4 regions of the Paenibacillus cineris genome follow, and region 2 is predicted to be linked to each of the others. Evidence: riboswitches for the same ligand, from Rfam matches in the RefSeq annotation. Region 2 holds a riboswitch; each other region holds the start of a gene.
The links. Region 2 has a riboswitch for thiamine pyrophosphate ahead of tenA (thiaminase II). Riboswitches for the same ligand answer to the same signal wherever they lie in the genome.
Positions count from the first base shown of each region.

Region 1: linked by a shared signal. The riboswitch ahead of KI379_RS22420 (ABC transporter substrate-binding protein) and the one ahead of tenA (thiaminase II) in region 2 are both predicted to bind thiamine pyrophosphate.
Region 3: linked by a shared signal. The riboswitch ahead of KI379_RS30735 (ECF transporter S component) and the one ahead of tenA (thiaminase II) in region 2 are both predicted to bind thiamine pyrophosphate.
Region 4: linked by a shared signal. The riboswitch ahead of thiE (thiamine phosphate synthase) and the one ahead of tenA (thiaminase II) in region 2 are both predicted to bind thiamine pyrophosphate.

Region 1 covers NZ_BORU01000002.1:357,907-361,408, reverse strand. The annotation lists gene KI379_RS22430 (CGNR zinc finger domain-containing protein) at 3-602, shown strand; gene KI379_RS22425 (VOC family protein) at 1,129-1,515, shown strand; TPP riboswitch at 1,590-1,702, shown strand; gene KI379_RS22420 (ABC transporter substrate-binding protein) at 1,920-2,969, shown strand; gene KI379_RS22415 (thiamine-binding protein) at 3,024-3,317, shown strand; gene KI379_RS22410 (ABC transporter permease) at 3,314-3,502, shown strand, end outside.
Region 2 covers NZ_BORU01000001.1:2,132,725-2,136,226, reverse strand. The annotation lists gene thiM (hydroxyethylthiazole kinase) at 1-352, opposite strand, end outside; gene tenA (thiaminase II) at 349-1,047, opposite strand; TPP riboswitch at 1,187-1,291, opposite strand; gene KI379_RS10195 (YrdB family protein) at 1,426-1,752, opposite strand; gene KI379_RS10190 (class I SAM-dependent methyltransferase) at 1,858-2,580, opposite strand; gene KI379_RS10185 (hypothetical protein) at 2,704-3,057, shown strand; gene KI379_RS10180 (serine hydrolase domain-containing protein) at 3,201-3,502, opposite strand, start outside.
Region 3 covers NZ_BORU01000005.1:317,908-321,409, forward strand. The annotation lists gene KI379_RS30720 (phosphotransferase enzyme family protein) at 1-492, shown strand, start outside; gene KI379_RS30725 (SDR family oxidoreductase) at 518-1,375, shown strand; gene asd (archaetidylserine decarboxylase) at 1,394-2,188, opposite strand; TPP riboswitch at 2,470-2,583, shown strand; gene KI379_RS30735 (ECF transporter S component) at 2,663-3,274, shown strand; gene KI379_RS30740 (ABC transporter ATP-binding protein) at 3,267-3,502, shown strand, end outside.
Region 4 covers NZ_BORU01000001.1:557,557-561,058, forward strand. The annotation lists gene yhbH (sporulation protein YhbH) at 1-644, opposite strand, end outside; TPP riboswitch at 883-992, shown strand; gene thiE (thiamine phosphate synthase) at 1,136-1,783, shown strand; gene thiS (sulfur carrier protein ThiS) at 1,767-1,964, shown strand; gene KI379_RS02985 (thiazole synthase) at 1,973-2,752, shown strand; gene thiO (glycine oxidase ThiO) at 2,779-3,502, shown strand, end outside.

The DNA.
Region 1 (3,502 bases), on a different contig from region 2:
TCATGGATAAATCCCCTTCCCGCAACGTGCTGGGGGGCGCCCTGTGGATCAATCTCGCCAATACGGTGCGCATGCGGGAGCACCGGGTCACGGATATGCTGGAGGAGCCAGGTTATTTAGACGAATGGCTCCACGATAATGAATTGCACGGCTTGAACAATACCGCAGGGGCAGCTTCAGCTGTGACGCGGGAAGACCTGCTGCCCGAACTGCTCCGTCTGCGCGGCGTGTGCCGGCTCGTTCTAGAAGACCTGGACCATGGCGGCACCTTGTCGGATGACGCATTCGCCGCCATGGAGGCCGAAGCTTCGCGGTTAGACGTGGCGCTCCGGGCTGAGCGGGATGCGCAGGGCACCCCCCTTCTCATCACCTACGGACAAACCGCCGTCCAAGGCGTGCTGTACCCCATCGTCCGCTCCCTGTTCGAGACGCTGGCAAACGTATCTTCGGACCGCATCCGGATTTGCGAGCATGACGACTGCATCCTGCACTTTGTGGACACCTCTAAGAGCGGCAAGCGGCGCTGGTGCAGCATGGAAACTTGCGGCAACCGCCATAAGGCGGCCGAATTTTATGCGAAGAAGAAGCAGCGCGGGCACTAAAATAAGCCTGGGATCGTCTGATGGACATCCCGGGCTTTAGTCAAATAAGCCTGTTGCCTTGTTCACTGCCCTTGATTTATATGGCGGACACTCTCCAGCTTAGCTCCTTTGTCCAACGACTTGTAGGAGTATGTCGATAGGTACGTTCTTCCGACCTCTAACAAGTTCCAAGTGTTTTCATTATCGACTTTAATTTTAACTGGCCCTTCTTCTTTACTATGGGTGTTCTCGACGACAATCCAATATGTCGAGCCAATGAGCTGCTTATCGAGTATCGTTATGTCCCCTCCGCCATACGTTGGCCCGGTACATGCTGTCAACATACACATGAAAAGCCATGCTGCAATTATTTTTTTCAGGACCCTCTCCCCCGTTCCTGACTAGTTCAATACCACCAAGCAGCCTATAATTTATAAACAATGATGTTTACATAAAGTTGCCTTACACCTCGGATTTAAATGCTATAATGGCCTTAATTTAGGGCAAACCCATTACTTATAAGTACTATGAAAAGGAGCTTATACATATGGCTAATAAACGTTTGGATCATGTCGGCATCGTCGTACGGGATTTAGAGTCAACTATCCGATTTTATACCGAGATCGTGGGCCTGGAGCTGAAAGGCAGGCTGACACACACCAACGGCGTGTTCCAGCTGGCGTTTCTCGGCTTCGGGGGCAGTAACGAGACGGAAATCGAGCTCATTCAAGGCTACAGCTACGACCTGCCAGCTGAGGGCACGGTGCACCATTTTGCGATCCATGTCGACGATATTCAGAAGGAATTTGAGCGGATCCAGGCGCTCGACGGCGTGGAGCTGATCGATCAGGAAATCGTGACCCTGCCGAACGGATACCAATATTTCTTTATCTATGGTCCGGAAAAAGAATGGATCGAATTTTTCCAGAGATAATCTGGAATCGGGCGGATGTCTGGACACCCCCATGGGGATGGACTATAATATGGGAGGAAAACAACCCGAAAACCTTATAGAATCCGGGGTGCTGGAATTGGCCGGCTGAGATTGTATCCCTTCAAGATACTGACCCTTTTAACCTGATCTGGGTAATGCCAGCGTAGGAAACCGTTTGTCACGGCTTACAAGCCGTGCTGATCTTGCGCATATGAAGCGTCCCGTTTACGGGGCGCTTTTTTCATTCATACTAGTGAAAAACGGGATTACGCCTTGCGAATGCTTCTATGATTCAGTCACTCAGATCGGCTTACGATTCTAAATATAACGGGGAGAGGGGATCACCGGTCGATGCTTCCACAGAGAGAATAAGAACGGCCGGACATCAAAGGAGAGAGAAAGCCATGAAGAACAAATCCATCGGCCTGCTGCTGGTCTGCATGCTCGTACTGGCGCTTGCCGGATGCGGCGGCAGCCAGAACAACACGGGCGGCGGAGAAGGAACATCCGCTTCCGACACCACGGCAGGCCAGGACAACACCGCAGCGAAGCCGCTGAAGGACGTCAAAGTCGTCCTCGACTGGACGCCCAACACGAACCATACTGGGCTCTATGCTGCCAAAGACTTGGGCTATTATAAAGAAGAAGGCTTGAACGTCGAGATCGTGCAGCCGGGCTCCACCGGCGCCGACGCCATGGTCGCTTCCGGCAAGGCGCCCTTCGGCGTAAGCTATCAGGAGAGCGTGACCCAGGCCCGCACGCAGGGCGTGCCGCTCGTCTCGATCGCCGCGGTCATCCAGCACAATACGTCGGGCTTTGCCGCACCGGTGGACCGGGGGATCAAGACGCCGAAGGATTTTGAAGGCAAAACCTACGGCGGCTGGGGTTCCCCTGTCGAAGAAGCTGTCATGGGCTCCATCATGGAGATCGACAAGGCGGACGTGAAGAAGGTAAAAATCGTCAACATGGGCGACGCCGATTATTTTACCGCCGTGAAGCGGGACATCGACTTCGCCTGGATCTTCTACGGCTGGACCGGTATCGAGGCGAAGCTGCGCGGCGAGCCGCTGGACATGCTGTATGTCAAAGATTATTCCGAGAAGCTGGACTACTACACACCGGTTCTCGTAACAAACGAGAAGCAGATCAAGGATGACCCCGAGCTGGTTAAAGCGTTTATGCGCGCGACCGCCAAAGGTTATCAGTACGCGATCGACAAGCCGGAAGAAGCTGCCAACCTGCTGCTGAAGGACGTGCCGGACCTCGATAAGCAGCTGGTGATCGAAAGCCAGAAATGGTTAAGTCCTAAATATCAAGACGACGCAGCCCGCTGGGGCGAGCAGAAGGAACAGATCTGGAAGGGCTATTCCGACTGGATGTACGATCACAAGCTGCTGGACAAGCCGCTGGACGTGAAGAGTGCGTACACGAACGACTTTTTGCCGGAACAATAAGCCGCACATAACCTAAGAGTTACCGTAACCTATGAAGAGAGGAAGTAGATTCGCATGGCCAATACGCTGTTAAGCATTCAGGTGATCCCGAAGACGCCGGGCAACGAAGACTCATACGCCTACGTCGATCGTGCCATTGAGGTCATTCAGCAGTCCGGCGTGAAGCATGAGGTGCACCCGCTGGAAACGACGATGGAGGGCGAGCTGGAGGAGCTGCTGGACGTCGTGCGCAAAATGCACGAAGCTCTGGTGGCTGCAGGCAGCCCGAGTATCATCTCCCAGGTCAAAATCGCCCATAATCCCGGCGGAATCAGCATGGACAAGCTGACGGAGAAGTACCGTCCATGAGAAGCTGGTGGAAAAACGTATGGCCGCCCCTCGTGGCGGTCATCTTCTTTTTGCTCGTATGGCAGCTGCTGACCTCCCTGTTCCATATTGAACAATGGATTTTGCCTGCGCCGAGCGACATCGCCCGGGAAGCCGCGGCCGCTTCCGGCGGCTTGTGGGAGCATGTGTGGGCCACGCTGAAGCTG
Region 2 (3,502 bases):
CGCGCAAAATCCGCAGCGCAGCCTCCGTGCGAAATGCGGTCGCTCCCGCGCCGACGGGATCCAGGAACACCGGAACACCATGATCATTTGCCGATCGGCCGGCGATGATCGCCGCTTCCACCAATTCGCTGCTCAGGGTTCCGAGATTGAGGACGACGGCTTGGGCGACCCGAGCCATATCGGCCACCTCCTCTTTGGCATAGGCCATAACCGGGGAGGCGCCAAGGGCAAGCAGGCCGTTGGCCGTAAAGTTGGTCACGACCACATTCGTCATGTTGTGAATGAGCGGACGCTGCTCTTTTATCCGTAAAGGAAGCTGGATGAGTCCGGACGGAAACATATTGGCGGTCATCGTCCCACCCCTTCCGCCGCAGCCAGGGAAACCGGCCAATCCTCAAGCGTAAACGCCATATCCCAGAACATGTACTCCAGCTGACAGCTGGTCAGAAAATGCTCCATCAGCCGTTTTTTTCTTGCGGGAGGAAGGCCCTCCGCCCATTCGTCGAGCAGCCGCCGCAGCTGTACCGTCACGCCGCTTTCCCGGTCCCCGTAAAAGTGCATCCATTCATAAAACGGATGGGATTTCTCCGGCTGGACTTCCTCCAGAAGACGTTGGCCGATTTCCGTATAGGTCCACGGGCAAGGTAACAGGGCAGCTACAATATCCTCAAGTCCCCCCTCGTGGGCGACGTTCAGCATATGCCGGATGTAATGATTGGCCGATGGAGCCAGCGGATAGCCTTGCAGTTCCTCATATGCAACACCGGCGACATCACAAAAGTTTTGGTGGGGATGCGTTTCGCTGTTCAAAATAAACGAGATCTGTTCGTTAAAAAGTGCGGTCGTCTGCCGGCAATCGCATCGGGATATGGCAATGCCATAGATCCGGATATAGGCGTTCAGGTATTCAAAATCCTGCTTCACATAGTGAATCAGCTGTTCCTTGGACAAGGTACCTTCCGCAATCCCCCGTACAAACGGATGTTGGAAGATCGCTTGATAAATGGGATCTGCCGCGTGTCTCAATTCTTCGGTAAACCGGGTCATAATAATGCACCTCCGTAAATTTTGACGAAAATCGCATGTTCGAGCGCGGGGAAGCCAACACAAAAAAGCCGCCCCGAAATGGAGCGGCCGCTATTTGCAGTGTCATCCTGAATGGATCTCATCAAGAAAGTTGCGTATGTAAAGGCCTGCTCCACTTCCCTCCGCCGGTATTAACCGGATCAGGTTCAAAGGGTCCAAGCGATCACTTGTCTCAGCTGCCTCCGCAGCTCCCCTAGTGGATTTTCGTATGATATTTTACAAGTTCATGAATAACTGTAGCTCCGTTTGCCGGTGTTGTCAAACAAAAAAAGCTGCAGGCGGGATACCGGGAAAAAGCTTGTCGATCGTTTATGCGGATCTCCTTCCACCTTCAAGTGTTTATCTTTTCAACGCGTAAGAAAGGATCATCTCGACGATGACGACAGCGGCATAAATGACAGCGGCCGTTCGATAACCCGATCCGTACAGCGCAGCCGCGGCCAGACCGAATACAATCAGCTGCAGCACAGCCCGGACGGGAAGCGTCACCGGAAAGGTCGCTTTCGGTGCGACATACATGCCCCAAAAAACAGCAACGACAATCGGCGAACCTATTCCTGCCACGATACGGATCCACAAGGCGGTATCCAGCTTAAATCCCCACAGGCAAAAGGCTGCCAGTGCACACAGCTCCATTAGAAAAAAGATAAGGTCGATCACAATCATTGCCAAACCCTCCGTTTTGGGCCGGTCAGGGCCTTTGGAATGAAGCCATTCTCAGAGTAAAATTATGCCGATTGTTTCTTGCCTACCGCAGCGACTCTTCCTCTCTCACTCCGGCTTGTGGGCTTTCACAATTAAAAAATGCGGGTGATGCAGAATCCGCTGGTAGAAGTCGGCCGACTCCGGCAGCCGCTCCAGAAACTCGGGAACCGGCCTTGGTTCGACAAGCCGGTCCAGTACAAACCAGCTTGACGTCGTATTGACGATTTCCTGCAGGGGTCTACGGAAGAACGTCACTTCAACGCTGCCTGCCTCCTTCTTCGTCCACCGGTCTACAAGCAGCTCCCGTACAAAATAATCCGGTCTCTTAAAAACAGTAAAGTCCATAAACGGATGATGCACCGAAAACAATAACGTTCCTCCGGGCTTCAAAACCCGCTGAAACTCACGGAACAGGGGATCCCAGTCTTCGATGTAATGCAGCGTTAGCGAACTAAGAATCAAGTCGAACTTATTCGCACTGTACGGCAGCGGTTCGCTTAGATCGTGAACCCGAATCTCCGCTTGACTGCCGACTCTCCGTTTGGCCGCCTCCACCATATCAGGGCTGAAATCGATCGCCGATACCGATGCCCCGCGGGAAACGAACTGCTCGGTATACCATCCTGCTGCGCAGCCTGCATCAAGGACATGAAGTCCGGACATATCCGTTGGCAGCAGTTCCAGCATGGCCGGACGCTCGTAGTATGCGTTGGCGCCGCTGTCCGAATCGGTATGCAGTTCATAGTCCTTGGCGAGCTTGGTATAAGCCTCGAGCACCCTCTCTTTCATGCAACCACCTCCGTAGACTCGCTCTTCTCCACCATATTATACCAACCAACAGAATGGTTGGATATAAATAAACCAGCTTCTTGTAAGCTGTGCATAACTTAATTGCAGCAGGATGCGTTATAAATGACAAGAACAAGTTTGAAGGCGGGGATGTCTTTGTTAAAAAGCGTTTCTTTTTGGCTCACGTTATGTATGATCCTCACCTGCATACTGGATGCCTCCGGACAGGGCTTGGCCAACATCATACTGATCCGGCTGAATCCCTTGCTTGAAGCCTTGCTGCATGACCCGGTGTATTCGGGCTGGCTGTCCGATAAACACGCTTTCGTAACGAACAGCTACTTTATCCCCTTACGGTTCCCGGCATATCTTCTCTCCATCGTCATGGCAGCCATCATCGGTGCGGCGGTTGATCTCCTCATTTACGGGATGAGGCGTGGAATGGCTCGCCGTGGCCATCCGAGGTCGACATCATGATCCCTAAATTCTGGTTGGATGCTTAGCATCACTAATCCTCATTGCTTGTCCAGTAACGGTAAAAGGCTGCCACACGGCAGCCTTTTACGCTTGAATTATTTGCTTTCAGCGGATTTCACGCCTCTGAAGGGCAATGCCTTCTGCTACAGGATGCCCATCGTCCCAGCTTGCTGCAGACACTGCAGGAGGGCGTTATTGAAAAGATTCTGGTCGTCTTCATAACGGCTCGTATACTTATTGAGCATTCTGACACCTACGGCCTGATGCTCCGGGTAGACAACCACATGGCATCCTGCCGCTCCGGTAGCGTACAGCCAATCCGAGCGATGATACCACCCCAGTATACGGCGATCCGGATTCATTGCTTTCAACTCGTCGCTGAGCTGATAAAATGCTGACGGAATCAGCTGACGACCTCCCGCGCTTCCCCGTTTCAAATACAGGT
Region 3 (3,502 bases), on a different contig from region 2:
ACAGAAGATATGCAGCGGCTGGAACGGCGGCACCGCGCCTTTCTGAGTTCCGATGAATGGGCGCTTTATGTACAGGCGGCGGACCTAATCAGAGGGCGGATCGCCGCATGGCCTCCGGGCCCTTCCCGGTACGGTATGATCCATGCGGATCTCCACGAAGGGAACGTTGTATTCACGGACGGGGAACCTTGCCCGATCGATTTTGGCCGCTGCGGGTTCGGTTATTATGCATACGACTTGGCGCAGGCGCTCATCGGTCTGTACCCGGCACAGCGGAGCATGCTGCTGGACGGGTACGAAAGCATGCGACTTCTTCCGAGGGAGAGCGTGTCCATGCTGGAAACCTTTTTCCTGCAGGCGGTCCTGGAGAATCAGGCGTTTCACGCCGGCAATCCGCAGGAAATTCCGTCGCTGAAGGAACAGAAGGGGTATATTCTGTCCGCGATCCGCAGCTACTTGGCGGATGAGCCGTTTTTGTTTCCGGCGAAATAACATCTGAACGGGGAGTGGAGCGCAATTGGGAGGACATGATGAGCGGCCGGTCGCGCTGGTCACGGGTGGTTCCAGCGGCTTCGGGCTGCTGACCAGCGTGGAGCTGGCCGCCTCCGGATACACGGTTTTTGCCGGCATGCGAAGGCCGGAAGCGAGCGGGGAGCTGATGGACGCTGCGCAGACGGCGGGGGTAATACAGCATATTCACGTGGTTAGGCTGGATGTGACGGACGGGGGACAGGTGCTTGAGGCGGTATCGGGCATCCTGAAATCCCACGGAAGAATTGACGTGCTTGTGAACAATGCAGGCACCGCATACGGAGGAATGATCGAGGAGATTCCGATGGACGAGTGGAAGGCGCAGCTGGAAACGAATTTCTTCGGGATGGTTGCGGTCACCCAGGCCGTTCTTCCCGCGATGAGGGAGGCCCATCAGGGAACAATCATTCAGATCAGCAGCGTCAGCGGGGCTGTCGGATTTCCCGGTTTTGGCCCCTATGTCTCGTCGAAGTTTGCTGTGGAGGGATTTAGCGAATGCCTTGCCCTAGAAATGCGGCCATTCGGCGTCGATGTCGTTGTGGTGGAGCCGGGTTCGTACGGAACGGCCATTTGGGACAAAGGATTTGCGCAGATGAGCGCCGCCGAGCGGTCACCCTACGAGCGGATGCTGAGCCAGGTGATGGCCTTTTCCCGTGACAACGACGACCAGCGCGGCGATCCGGCCGATGTGGCCCGGCTGATCGCGAGAATCGCACGTATGAACAAGCCGGCATTCCGCTATGCGCTGCCTGCCGGCACACGCTGGACGATGAAGGCCAAGCAGCTGCTTCCGGGCCGGTGGTTTCAGCGGATTATGCTCGCGCTCCTAAGCAAAAAAGGCTGAGCCGGATTCGCTTCCGGTTCAGCCTTTATGCGGGTGCAGCTGACCGAGCAGCTGGCCCATGCGGACATGATCTCCGGTCCGGAGGTCTGTCCGCGGGGTGAATGCGCCGTCCTGGATCAGCAGCACGACGGTCGAACCGAACTCAAAATAGGCGAGCGGATCGCCGTTACGCCAGGAATTGGCGGTTTCGTCGTCGTAGCGGATGCTGCTGACATTCATGGCGCCGACTTTGACGACCGCGACTTCTCCCAGGGCTCCCTTGATATACGTTATCAGCCTCTCATTGCGGCACAGCACGGATTTCATCTGGGTCATGCCAAAATCATTGACCGGGTAGCACCGGCCCTTGATATGCTCGCTCTCCACTTTCACGCCTGTGATTGGAGAGTGGATCCGGTGATAGTCGGTAGGGCTGAGGTACAGCACAAAGACATAGCCATGTTTATATAACTCCAGGTGGGGAGAGAAATTAAGCAGCTCCGCCACCGAATAATCCTGCCCTTTCACGTTCAGAATCGTGCCTGAGGTGATTTCACCCATTGCGGTGATCTTGGCGTCGACGGGGCTCGTGAGTACGTGCTCGCCTTCGTGAATTGGACGCATGCCAGGCTTCAGCCGCCGCGAAAAAAATTCGTTGAGCGTGCGGTATTCATAGATTTCTTTCTCCGCTTCATGCGCCGGGATCTGATAGCTTTTGATAAACGTAGGGATGATCCCTCTGCTGAGTCGGCTGTGCGAGAAGCGTCCCATCATGGAAGAGAGCCACTTTCGCGAGGAGAGCTCTGTCATGAGCCGCAGTAATTTCTTTGTCATGCCTAATCTCCCTTCCATACGTGCCTGTAGCACTCTGAATATATTGACATAGAACGGCTACCAAATCAATATGCAACACATGCTGGAAACCGACCCGGAGAAAAATGGTATTGCCAATCCTTCGAGGATCATGTATTTTGGAATCAATACGGGCCCGACGTCGACTCATCGCGGCGAGGTGCCTGTTACACGGAATCGAACCCAAGCATCTCATCGCTTTGGACGGCGATGGCTCCGGGACCAGGAGGCGGCGATGCCGCGCCTTGCGTTCATCTGTGTACATATGGGAATACGGGAGCTCGAGCGAATCGGGCTGAGAGTGCAGCTAATGAACCGCTGCTGACCGGGAATCTGATCTGGATAATGCCAGCGTAGAGAATTCAAGTCCTTTTATGGGCTTATTTGACGATCTCCCTCGCTTATCCAGGGGGTTTTTTTATTGCCCAATTTTGGAAAAAGAAAGGATGTTGTCAAATGAACAGCAGTACGATGCAGATGGATCGGCCGAAGGGGCTCAAGCTCAGCGACCTGCTCGTGACGATTCTGCTCTCCCTCGTGATCGGGGTGGTGTACCATTTTTGGGGTTCGGTGAACGACTTGTTCAAGCCGCTGTTTTTCCAAGCGGATGAGCTGATGTACGGCATGTGGTTCCTCGCTTCGACGCTTGCCGCGCTGCTGATCCGCAAGCCCGGCGTAGCCCTCCTGGCCGAGGTTGCCGCGGCTCACGTAGAAATTCTGTTCGGCAGTGAATGGGGCCTTCAGCTGGCGATTTACGGCGTGGCGCAAGGTCTAGCCGCGGAGCTGATCTTCGCCCTGTTCCGTTACCGCAAATTCTCCATGGGGGTAGCGGCGCTGGCCGGCATGGCTTCGGGATTGGGATCATTCCTGGTAGATGTGTACTACGGCTACGTCACGGACTATACGACATGGATGATCGTGTTGAAGTATGTGATGCGGTTAATCAGCTCGGCGGTACTCGCAGGGTACCTGGCGTATGCCCTGACCAAAGCTTTGGAAGCAACCGGAGTAACCCAGCTGCTCCGGCCGGTGACAGCCAAGGATTATGAAGCGCTCGATCATGACTGAGACTAACCGGGGTATCGCGACGATGCAGCATTCGGCGGTGCATGAGACGGGTCAAGGAGCGGATCAAAGGACGGATCAAGGGAGCAGGCAAATTGCCGTTTCGGTAACGGACCTGCGCCTGAAGTTTCCGGGTGAGAAGGCGTTCGTGTTCAAGGATGTTTCCCTGTCCGTGCCGGCCGGGGAAAAGGTGCTTCTGCTCGGCCCAAGCGGATGCGGGAAATCGACGCT
Region 4 (3,502 bases), 1.6 Mb from region 2:
ATCGCAATGATGACCGCGCTGGAATGGGGAACGACGACGTCCTCCCACGTTTTGTAACGCAGATCGTCGGGGCTGATATGGTGAATTCCCGGCTTGCCGCTGGTGGCGTTGCGCCGCAGATTTTCCAGGATCGTCCGCTTCTTGTCGATGTTGGACTGCATGCCTTTTTTGCGGATGTCGTTGAACGTGATCGATTCGGTTTCGACTTCCTGCTGCTCTTTCGGCTTCATATTCGGCAGCTCCAGCTGATCGAACAGCATGTTCTCCAAGTCTTCGAGGCTGATCTCGGCTTCCATAATGTCCTGGCCAGGCTGGTCGCCGGCTTTTTCACCTTGACCCGGCTTTTGCACCGGATCCCTGCCCAGCACGTCTCCCACCTGGCTGTCGCCGTCTCCCTGGCCGACATGCTTTTGCTTCTGGTAGTTATAAATGAAACGGTATTCATCGAGGCTCCGGATGGGTACCTTGATGATTTGCTTACCGTCCGACATCACGATGTTTTCTTCTGTGATCAGGTCGGGCAGGTTCTGCTTGATGATTTCCTTAACCTTCTCCTGATGGCGGACCTGATCCTGGTACCCTTTCCGGTGCAGTGACCAGTCCTCCTTGGACACCACAAACAGCGAATGATCGTCTGATGGCATGTTCAGGCACCTCCCATGTTCCCATACTCAGCACAAACTTTGGCTTGTTAAACATTTATATTCACGGGCGGGGACGATATGTGATGACGCAAGAGATAAAATAAGAAGTTTGCCGCACCCAAATATATGAAATTTTGCGAGAATCGCTGCTATGGATGAGATAAGCGTTCCGATGCCGGTGATCTCACTCTGGCTATTGCCAAAAGTCAGCAGTTTGGGCTATAGTGGTTGTGAAATTAAATAGGAATGCGGGTGCTGGATGAAGTCCGGCTGAGATGGCAGCCTTGTGCTGCGGACCGTTAATCTGATCCAGGTAATGCTGGCGTAGAGAATATCATTCGAATTGCGGTGCCATTCGTGTATTTCTCGAATGGTTTTTTTGTGTTAACCGGGTAAGAGGGCGCTTTCGCAAGATGAGGGCTTACCTTTCGCGATGATAGAAGCCGGCATGAAATGGAGGGAAAGGCAAAGGGAAGAGAGGAGAAGCAGTCATGGTCGATTTTCGTCTGTACGCGATTACCGGCGAGACGTTCCATCCGGGACGCCGGCTGGTGGACGTGATGGAGCAAGCTATTCGGGGAGGCGCGGACATCGTTCAATTCCGCGACAAAACAAGCGGAAGAGAGGAGCTGCTGCGCAAGGCGGCGGAGCTGCGGGAGCTGACCCGCCGCTACGGCGTTCCTTTTATCGTGAACGATCACGTTGATATCGCGATGGAGGTGGACGCGGACGGGGTTCACCTCGGTCAAGGCGATATGCCGATCGCGGAAGCCAGAAAGCTTGTCGGCTCCAAGATCATCGGCATATCCACCCATGCGATTTCAGAAGCGCAGCTCGCCGAAGCGGAAGGGGCGGATTATATCGGCGTCGGGCCAATCTATGCGACGGCTACGAAAGCCGATGTGGTGGATCCGGTCGGTCTTTCGTACGTTCGGGAAGTCGCCGGGATCATCAAGATCCCGTTTGTGGCGATTGGCGGCATCAAGCTGGGCAACGTGGACGAAGTGATCCGGGCCGGTGCGAGCCGCGTCTGCGCGGTGAGCGAAATCGTCGGCAGCCCTGACCCGGAAGCGGTATGCCGGGCGTTCATTCACAAGCTTGAAGGTAGAGGAGGAGCGGCGGATGGAACTGGTCATTAACGGAATAAAGCGGGAGCTGGCGGCCGAGACGGTAGCCGATGTCCTCCGCCTGCTGGGGCTGTCCGGCAGGCCGGTCATGGTGGAAGCGGATGGACAGGTGCTGAAGATCGAGCAGTGGGAGACGACTCCGGTTGTACCTGGAATGAAGCTGGAGCTGGTCCATTTCGTAGCGGGAGGTTGAAGGGAAAAATGAGCAGAGATAATTGGCAGGTTGGCGGACAGGAACTGTCGTCGAGGTTGTTTTTGGGGACCGGGCTGTTCCCCGATCCTTATGTGCAGATGGAGGCGATCAAAGCTTCGGGAACCGAGGTGCTGACGTTCGCTATCCGCCGGATCCATCTCGATTCGGTGGAGGATGATTCGATTCTGCAGCATGTGGAGCCTCAGAAATACATCTACCTTCCCAACACGTCCGGGGCGACAACGGCCGAAGAGGCGGTCCGGATAGCCCGGCTGGCGCGGGCTTCGGGACTCAGCGACTGGATCAAGGTGGAGATTAGCGCCAATAAGCGCACGCTCCTGCCCGATCCGATTGAAACGTTAAAAGCGACGGAAATATTGGTCAAGGAAGGTTTTACGGTACTGCCGTATATCTCCGACGATCCGGTAATCTGCAAAAAGCTGGAGGAGGCAGGGGCAGCCGCGGTGATGCCCGGTGCAGCGCCCATCGGGACCGGCCTCGGCATTCTGAATCCGTATCATCTCAGATTGATCGTGGAGGAGCTGTCGGTCCCTGTCATCGTAGATGCGGGGCTGGGGACAGCCAGCGACGTGGCGCTCGCGATGGAGCTGGGAGTCTCCGGCATTCTGATGAATACCCCGGTGGCCAAAGCCAAAGACCCCGTGATGATGGCCCGGTCGATGAGGCTGGCGGTTGAGGCGGGGCGTTTGGCCTACTTGTCCGGGCGGATTCCGAAGAAGAAATATGCTTCGGCCAGCAGCGGCCTGGAATCGCTCGTCATCGAATAAAAAAGGATGGACAGGGGGCTTTAACAATGAGCGGAGACATCATTGTCATGGGGGGCGGCATTATCGGATTATCCAGCGCGCTGGAGCTGCGCCGCCGCGGCCTGAACGTCACGCTGCTTGAAAAGGGACCCTGCGGCGGGCAGGCCTCCGGCGCGGCGGCAGGGATGCTCGCTCCGTATTCGGAGAACGTGGAGTCTCCGGACGAGTTCTTCCTGTTGTGCCGTGAGAGCTTGTCGCTGTATCCGCAGTGGCAGCAGGCGGTGAAGGACATCTCCGGCGTTCCCTTCGAGTATGCCGAAACCGGCAGCCTGTACGTCGTGAGGCATGAGGCGGATTTGCTGGCGCTGGAGAGCCGGCTGGAATGGCAGCGGAACTGGGGTTCCAGGGGCGAAATTTTAACGGGGAGCGCGCTGTTCAATGCCGAGCCGGGGCTGACCCGCGAAGCAGTAGCCGCCCTGTGGACACCGGTGGAAAGCCATGTGTATGCCCCGGATTTGACGGAAGCGGTCAAACGGGCCTGCCTGGCCTCCGGCGTGCAGATTCATGAGCATCTTGGCCGGATCGAACTGGCTGAATGGCGGGAGCGGGTTGCGCTGAGGGCGCAAAATGGCGAGCGGTTTGAAGCGGACCGGCTGCTGATCAGCACCGGTGCGTGGGTACAGGAGATGTCGGAACCCCTCGGCATCCGGATTCCTGTACATCCGATCCGGGGGCAAATTTGCGCCTACGCTTGGAACGAGGGGCGCGAGC